DNA from 3 places in the Bacillus sp. URHA0034 genome. Region 3 is predicted to be linked to each of the others. Evidence: riboswitches for the same ligand, from Rfam matches in the RefSeq annotation. Region 3 holds a riboswitch; each other region holds the start of a gene.
The links. Region 3 has a riboswitch for S-adenosylmethionine ahead of metK (methionine adenosyltransferase). Riboswitches for the same ligand answer to the same signal wherever they lie in the genome.

Region 1 (2,202 bases), 4.0 Mb from region 3:
ATCTTGCGCCGATTAAGACAGCTGCCATTGGCCCAAGCAGCCAAGGGATCGGAGTATGAAGAAAAGAAAATACTAACCCCCCAATAAAAGCCGTTACCAGCGTAACTGTAAAACGAAGTATTTTATTGTCTAAATTCTTTGATGTATTATTCAAAAAAAACCCTTCTTGTCTTTTATTATTTAACCGCGTCCTTACTGTGAGGAAAACAGATCCCCATCATTTGGAATCATGATGTTCCTGTCATTTCATTATTTTAGCACGATGACGTGTAAAAGGGTACTAAGAGACATTATCAAGGTAAGAGCATTTCCGTATGTATTTGAAGTTAAATAAATTTCGTTTAATATTTCGGTAATAGGGAGATTTTTGCAAAAAAAAGAGAAAGCATACGGCTGCTTTCTCTTGTTGATTCGTCTTAATGACTGCTGCTGCTTTCATGATGTTCTGGTGATTCCTCGACTTCCCCTGGCCCAAACCCAAATGGTCCTCTAGGTATAAAATTTTCCACTCGGAAAATCGCTACGATCGTTTCAATTCTAATACCCAAAATTCGTTCGCGGCCTCTGCCTCTCGATTCCAATACAATAACATCTCTGCCTACCTCTAAAAGCCTGCCGGTAAAATTCCCTTGCAGAGTAACTACTTCGACTTCCTTTTTTAACAATTCATGGGCAATTTGATGAAAACTCAATTCCGTCACATTCATCCTCCTCCTTCACATTACAGTAAATGCAAACAATCAGAAAAGGGCATTGGTTTAAAGAAATTTTTTTGCCAAAAATTCATCACAAAAAAGAGAGCAGTGAAGAATTTTTTAAATTTTATATTTTTTTATTTACATAAATCCTATTGGTATGGTAGGATTAATCACATCAATCAATTATTCTTATCTAGAGAGGCTTAGGGACTGGCCCGATGAAGCCCGGCAACCTGCCAAGCAAGGTGCCAATTCCAGCAAAATGGTTTTCATTTTGGTAGATAAGGTGTTTACTGGACTTTTGTGAGCGCCTTTCCTAAAGTGGGAAAGGCGCTTTTTGTAAAAAGGAGGCGAATAAGTCTGAACGCTAATGAAAGGCAAGAACTTATCACGCATTTAGAGAACATGCTGGTTTCTTTACAATTTGGCTCGATTACACTAGTAGTTCAGGATGGTAAGATTGTACAAATAGAAAAAAATGAAAAGGTTCGTCTTAAACAAAATAAAAACTGCTGACCAGTAAGCTGGAGGCTGTCTCAACGTCAGCCGCCCTGGAAGACGTTTTTTTATGAAAAAAAGGAGGCATGTAGCATGACCGCTGCAATTACCTATCAAAATTGGCAACAAATTTCCGACACATTTCCTTTCGAAGATAAAACGAAAGGGGCACTTTCCGTTTTAAAGTGGGCATACAACACTTATGCTGATCAAGACATTGTCTATGCATCCAGCTTCGGAGCCGAAGCGATTGTATTGATTGACCTGATTCATCAGGTAAAACCAGATGCCCATATCGTGTTCTTAGACACCGGGCTGCATTTTCCTGAAACTTACGAAGTCATCGACAAAATCGAAGCCCGTTTCCCAACATTAAGAATTGAGCGGAAACAACCAAAAGTAACTCTTGATGAACAAGCTGCAGAATATGGCTCGGCGCTATGGCTAAGAGATGCCAACCAGTGCTGTAACATTCGTAAAGTAATCCCATTAAGGGAGACTTTGACTGCTAAACAAGCGTGGATCTCAGGACTTCGCCGTGAACAGTCACCAACAAGAGCCAACACAGAGTTCCTTAATAAGGATGATAAATTCGAGAATATCAAAATTTGCCCATTAATTCATTGGACTTGGGATGAGGTTTGGGAGTACATCAGAAGTAAGGATCTTCCATACAACACCTTGCATGACCAGAACTATCCAAGCATCGGTTGTTTCCCTTGTACAAAGCCGGTTGGTGATGGCGCCGATTCACGTGCAGGACGCTGGTCGGGCAGCGGTAAGACAGAATGCGGCTTACATACCCGTTAAGCTAAAGCCTCCAACACTGTGGTGATCACCACAGTGAATGTTGAACCAATCCGGCATTGACGGGCAGTGCCCACCGCTTCGGACTCTAAATCTATCATAAATAGTATGGTGGGGGTGGATCGTCCGTAATGCGGGATTAAAGGAGGGTCATTTATTTGCTCACAATTATAGCAGTGACGATTGGTTTATTTTTTGC
Region 2 (2,202 bases), 330 kb from region 3:
GTTACTGGATCAATTTTATGTTTGTTGTGGAGCAGTCTGGTTTCAAAACTATATTCTTCGTGTGCCATTATGCAATTACCCCTTCCTGTACCTTCGCAAAAGCGTTCTGTAAGTCTTCAATAATATCTTGTGAATCTTCAATTCCAACTGAGAAACGTAATAAACGGTTGCAAACGCCGGCTTGAATACGAATCTCTTCCGGGATATCCATATGTGTTTGCGTTGCTGGATAAGTAATGAAGCTTTCCGTTCCACCTAAGCTTTCAGCAAAACTGATTAAATTTAAATTCTGTAAGAATGGATTCACCCATGCTTCGTCCTTGATTCTAAAAGAAACCATTCCGCCGCGTCCTGGGTAGAGAACATCCGTTACGGCATCATGCTGTGAAAAGAATTCAACGATGGCCTTTGCATTCTTTTCATGACGATCCATTCTTAGTGACAATGTTTTCATTCCGCGCATTAATAACCAAGAATCAAATGGACTTAACACGGCTCCGGCACCGTTATGGTGGAAAGCTAATCCTTCACAAAGTTCCTTTCCTTTTGCCACAACTAGGCCAGCAAGAACATCATTATGTCCCCCAAGATATTTCGTCGCACTATGGATAACGATATCCGCACCAAGGCTGATTGGCTGCTGTAAAAGCGGGGTATAGAACGTATTGTCCACGATTAACAATAATCCATGTTCCTTTGCGATCTTTGAAATAGCTGCAATATCCGATTCCTGCATAAGCGGATTGGTTGGTGTTTCTAGGAAAATCGCCTTTGTTTGTGCTGTGATTTTCTTTTCAACTTCTTCCGGACAACAGGTATTCACATATTGCGTCGTTAAGCCCCATTTCTTATAGCCTTTTTCTAATAAGCGGTAAGTACCACCATATAGATCTTCACTTACGATCCATTCGTCACCAGATTCAAATAAAGCAAGAATCAGTTGAATGGCTGCCATACCAGAGCTGCAGGCAAATCCTTGATCCGCACCTTCTAAATCCGCGATTGTTTTTTCGAGGAGCTGACGCGTTGGGTTTCCTGTGCGGGTGTAATCAAACCCGGTTGATTGCCCGATTCCCTCATGACGGAAAGCTGTTGAAAAATATACAGGCGGGTTCACTGTTCCAGTTGTTGTTTCACTGCGGTTCCCAATTTGGGCAAGTTTTGTATCGATTTTGTACATAACGGACACTCCTTGTAGTAAGTAAAGTTTATAATGTTTCGCATTAACGCGATTGAGTAGTAAAGCCTTTTGATAAATAAAAAAAGTCTTCTTATAAGAAGAAGACTTTTGTATGCAGTACATTTGTCATTCTTCTTATCTTGCAAATTAGTAAATTTGCAGGACTTAGCACCTTTTCAATGAGAAAAAAACATTGAAGGTTGCTGAGGTGTCGCAGGGCCCTTCCCTCAACCTCTCTTGATAAGAAATACATTATTTAGATTATTTATAAAATTTACTACAAATTTCGTGTTATGTCAATTTGTTTTTTAGTAATAACAATATCAATGAAGAAACTGGGCGAAAAATCTTTCTAAAAAAATATATAAATAGTTAATGGAAAAGTTGTTGACAGTGGTAGTTAATGGATTTATTATAGGGTTATAAATTGTTCTTAATAAAGAACTAAAATAGGTATTATGTAATAGGAATTAGTAGGTGGAATACATAGAGCTGATAAAATTATAACATATACAAGAGGGAATTTTAATTAAAAGAAATTCTTTTGATTAACTATGGAATTGATGTTCTATTTAGTGAACTCACATTTCTAATAGAAGATTTTGTAACTGATGAAATGTATGGCAGGAGGAAAAGATGAGCGCTATAGCCGGTATATATCATTTAAACGATGAACCAATCAATCTAGAGCACGGAAACCGGATGATGAAAGAATTAGAAAAATATCCGGCAGATGATATTCAGACTTGGCATAATGACAAAGTCTTCTTTGGCTGCCATGCACAGTGGATCACACCGGAATCTGTAGGCGAGAAACTTCCTTATTATGATCATGAACGGAAGTTAGCGATTACGGCAGATGCAATTATTGATAATCGGGATGAATTGTTTGAAAAATTACAAGTCAAAATATCGGACAGAAAAACAATGTCTGATAGTGAACTTATATTACTATCTTATTATAAATGGGGAGAAGAAACCCCTAAATATTTAGTTGGGGATTTCGCATTTATGATATGGGA
Region 3 (2,202 bases):
TAATTGCTCTTCATTTATTTGGCCGGTTCCAAACGTATCAATTGAGATGGAAACCGGTCTTGCTACACCAATTGCATAGGCAAGCTGAACCTCAACCTTATCTGCCAGTCCTGCCGCCACGATATTTTTAGCCACATAGCGCGCAGCATAGGCAGCTGAACGGTCTACCTTTGTAGGATCCTTGCCGGAGAATGCCCCACCGCCATGACGAGCATATCCGCCGTAGGTATCAACGATGATTTTACGGCCTGTTAAACCTGCATCACCCTGCGGTCCGCCGATAACGAAACGGCCAGTTGGGTTAATAAAATATTTTGTGTTTTCATCAATGAGTTCCTTTGGAACAACAGGATTGATGACATATTCTTTCACGTTTCGCTGAATTTGCTCTAATGCAATTTCTGGGTGGTGCTGTGTAGAAATGACAATCGTATCAATTCGGACTGGTTTATCATTCTCATCATATTCCACCGTGACTTGTGTTTTTCCATCAGGACGCAGATAAGGAAGGATATCCTCTTTCCGTACCTCCGTTAAACGGCGTGCAAGTTTATGCGCCAGTGAAATCGGAAGAGGCATTAGCTCTTTTGTTTCATTACAAGCAAAACCAAACATTAAACCTTGGTCTCCTGCACCAATCGCTTCAATTTGCTCCTCTGACATTTGACCTTCACGAGCTTCAAGGGCTTGGTCAACACCCATCGCAATATCAGGAGATTGTTCATCAATCGAAGTTAAGACCGCACAAGTCTCCGAGTCAAAACCATATTTTGCACGATTATAACCGATACCTTTAATCGTTTCACGGACGATCTTTGGAATATCTACATATGTTGATGTGGTGATTTCTCCTGCTACTAAAACTAGTCCTGTTGTTACTGAAGTTTCAGCGGCAACACGAGCATTAGCATCCTTAGCTAGTATTGCATCTAAAATGGAATCAGAAATTTGGTCACAAATCTTGTCAGGATGACCTTCAGTTACTGATTCAGAAGTAAACAAACGACGTTTTGTTGACATCTGAATTCCTCCTTATTATGGAATTAAGTGAGGTTAGCTGTTTGGGTTTTATGTATACCTGCCGTTTAACCTCGAGTTGATACGGAACTCATTCCCTTAGTAGTATGAAATAAACATGGGATTATTATTATAGAAATGAAAAAGTGCCTTGGTGCTTGGCCCCAGACAAAATTCTATTTTAGTATACTCCCCTTAAAGTTTATACGATGGAATAAAAAGTACAATTATGTAACATAGCACGTAAATACAACAAAAAACCTTTCCATCATAATGAGGAAAGGTTAATAGCAAAAGTTTTGCGTGCCTTTCACTCTTATCGTCCAAGGTCAAGCCTTGCTTCAGGTTTAGCACCTTTGCCCGAAATAACGGATTCAATTGGAGTCCGATTATTCGTTTGCAGGTTGCTGGGTTTCATAGGGCCTGTCCCTCCACCAGCTCGGGATAAGAGAGTATCCGTTCAAGGCTAAATCATAACCTACTCCTTCAAACAATGTCAATGAATTTGTATCAAGTTTTTTCAAAAAGAGAAAATTGTAACTTTAAAAATGAATATTTTCTTTATTGGAGACTAATCCAAGCTTTTGTCCCTCCGCACGAATAAATTCTTAAATATTCACATAATTTCTTTCATTAGTATAGACTATTAAAATAAATGTGTTATACTATTTAACAAATAATCCTAGTAAAGGAAGGTTTCAGTAAATGAATTCTGTTCATATTCCAACTGAATTAAAACAATTGTTACAACAAAGTCATGTCCAGGTACAGCTATCCGTCCCGCAATTAGTTGAAAAGGTTTTAAGAAGAAATGAAGGAACACTGACCTCTACCGGCGCTGTCAGTGTTTCCACCGGCAAATATACAGGACGTTCACCACAGGATAAATTCATTGTGATGGAAGAGTCTACCAAGAATAAAATTGCGTGGGGCTCAACCAATCAGCCTATATCTGAGGAAGCTTTTACGAATCTGTATCAAAAAGTACTTGATTACTTAAGACTACAAAGTGAGATCTTTGTATTCAAAGGGTTTGCAGGAGCGGACAAAAAGTCCCGGCTGCCTATTCAAGTCATTAATGAATACGCCTGGCATAATCTATTTGTACAACAGTTATTTATTCGTCCAACAGAAGAAGAATTGTTAACACATGATCCAGGGTTCACAGTCATTTCTGCTCCAAAT

Region 1: linked by a shared signal. The riboswitch ahead of ACZ9EE_RS03820 (YezD family protein) and the one ahead of metK (methionine adenosyltransferase) in region 3 are both predicted to bind S-adenosylmethionine.
Region 2: linked by a shared signal. The riboswitch ahead of ACZ9EE_RS21070 (methionine biosynthesis PLP-dependent protein) and the one ahead of metK (methionine adenosyltransferase) in region 3 are both predicted to bind S-adenosylmethionine.

Annotation. Positions count from the first base shown of each region.
Region 1 is NZ_JBWCDK010000002.1:313,598-315,799, reverse strand. Features, by position in the region: gene ACZ9EE_RS03830 (AbrB family transcriptional regulator) at 1-154, opposite strand, end outside; gene ACZ9EE_RS03825 (hypothetical protein) at 417-701, opposite strand; SAM riboswitch class I at 885-986, shown strand; gene ACZ9EE_RS03820 (YezD family protein) at 1,086-1,214, shown strand; gene ACZ9EE_RS03815 (phosphoadenylyl-sulfate reductase) at 1,290-2,006, shown strand; gene ACZ9EE_RS03810 (inorganic phosphate transporter) at 2,162-2,202, shown strand, end outside.
Region 2 is NZ_JBWCDK010000002.1:3,960,303-3,962,504, forward strand. Features, by position in the region: gene metC (cystathionine beta-lyase) at 1-68, opposite strand, end outside; gene ACZ9EE_RS21070 (methionine biosynthesis PLP-dependent protein) at 68-1,180, opposite strand; SAM riboswitch class I at 1,313-1,427, opposite strand; gene ACZ9EE_RS21075 (asparagine synthase-related protein) at 1,817-2,202, shown strand, end outside.
Region 3 is NZ_JBWCDK010000002.1:4,291,115-4,293,316, reverse strand. Features, by position in the region: gene metK (methionine adenosyltransferase) at 1-1,020, opposite strand, end outside; SAM riboswitch class I at 1,331-1,468, opposite strand; gene pckA (phosphoenolpyruvate carboxykinase (ATP)) at 1,723-2,202, shown strand, end outside.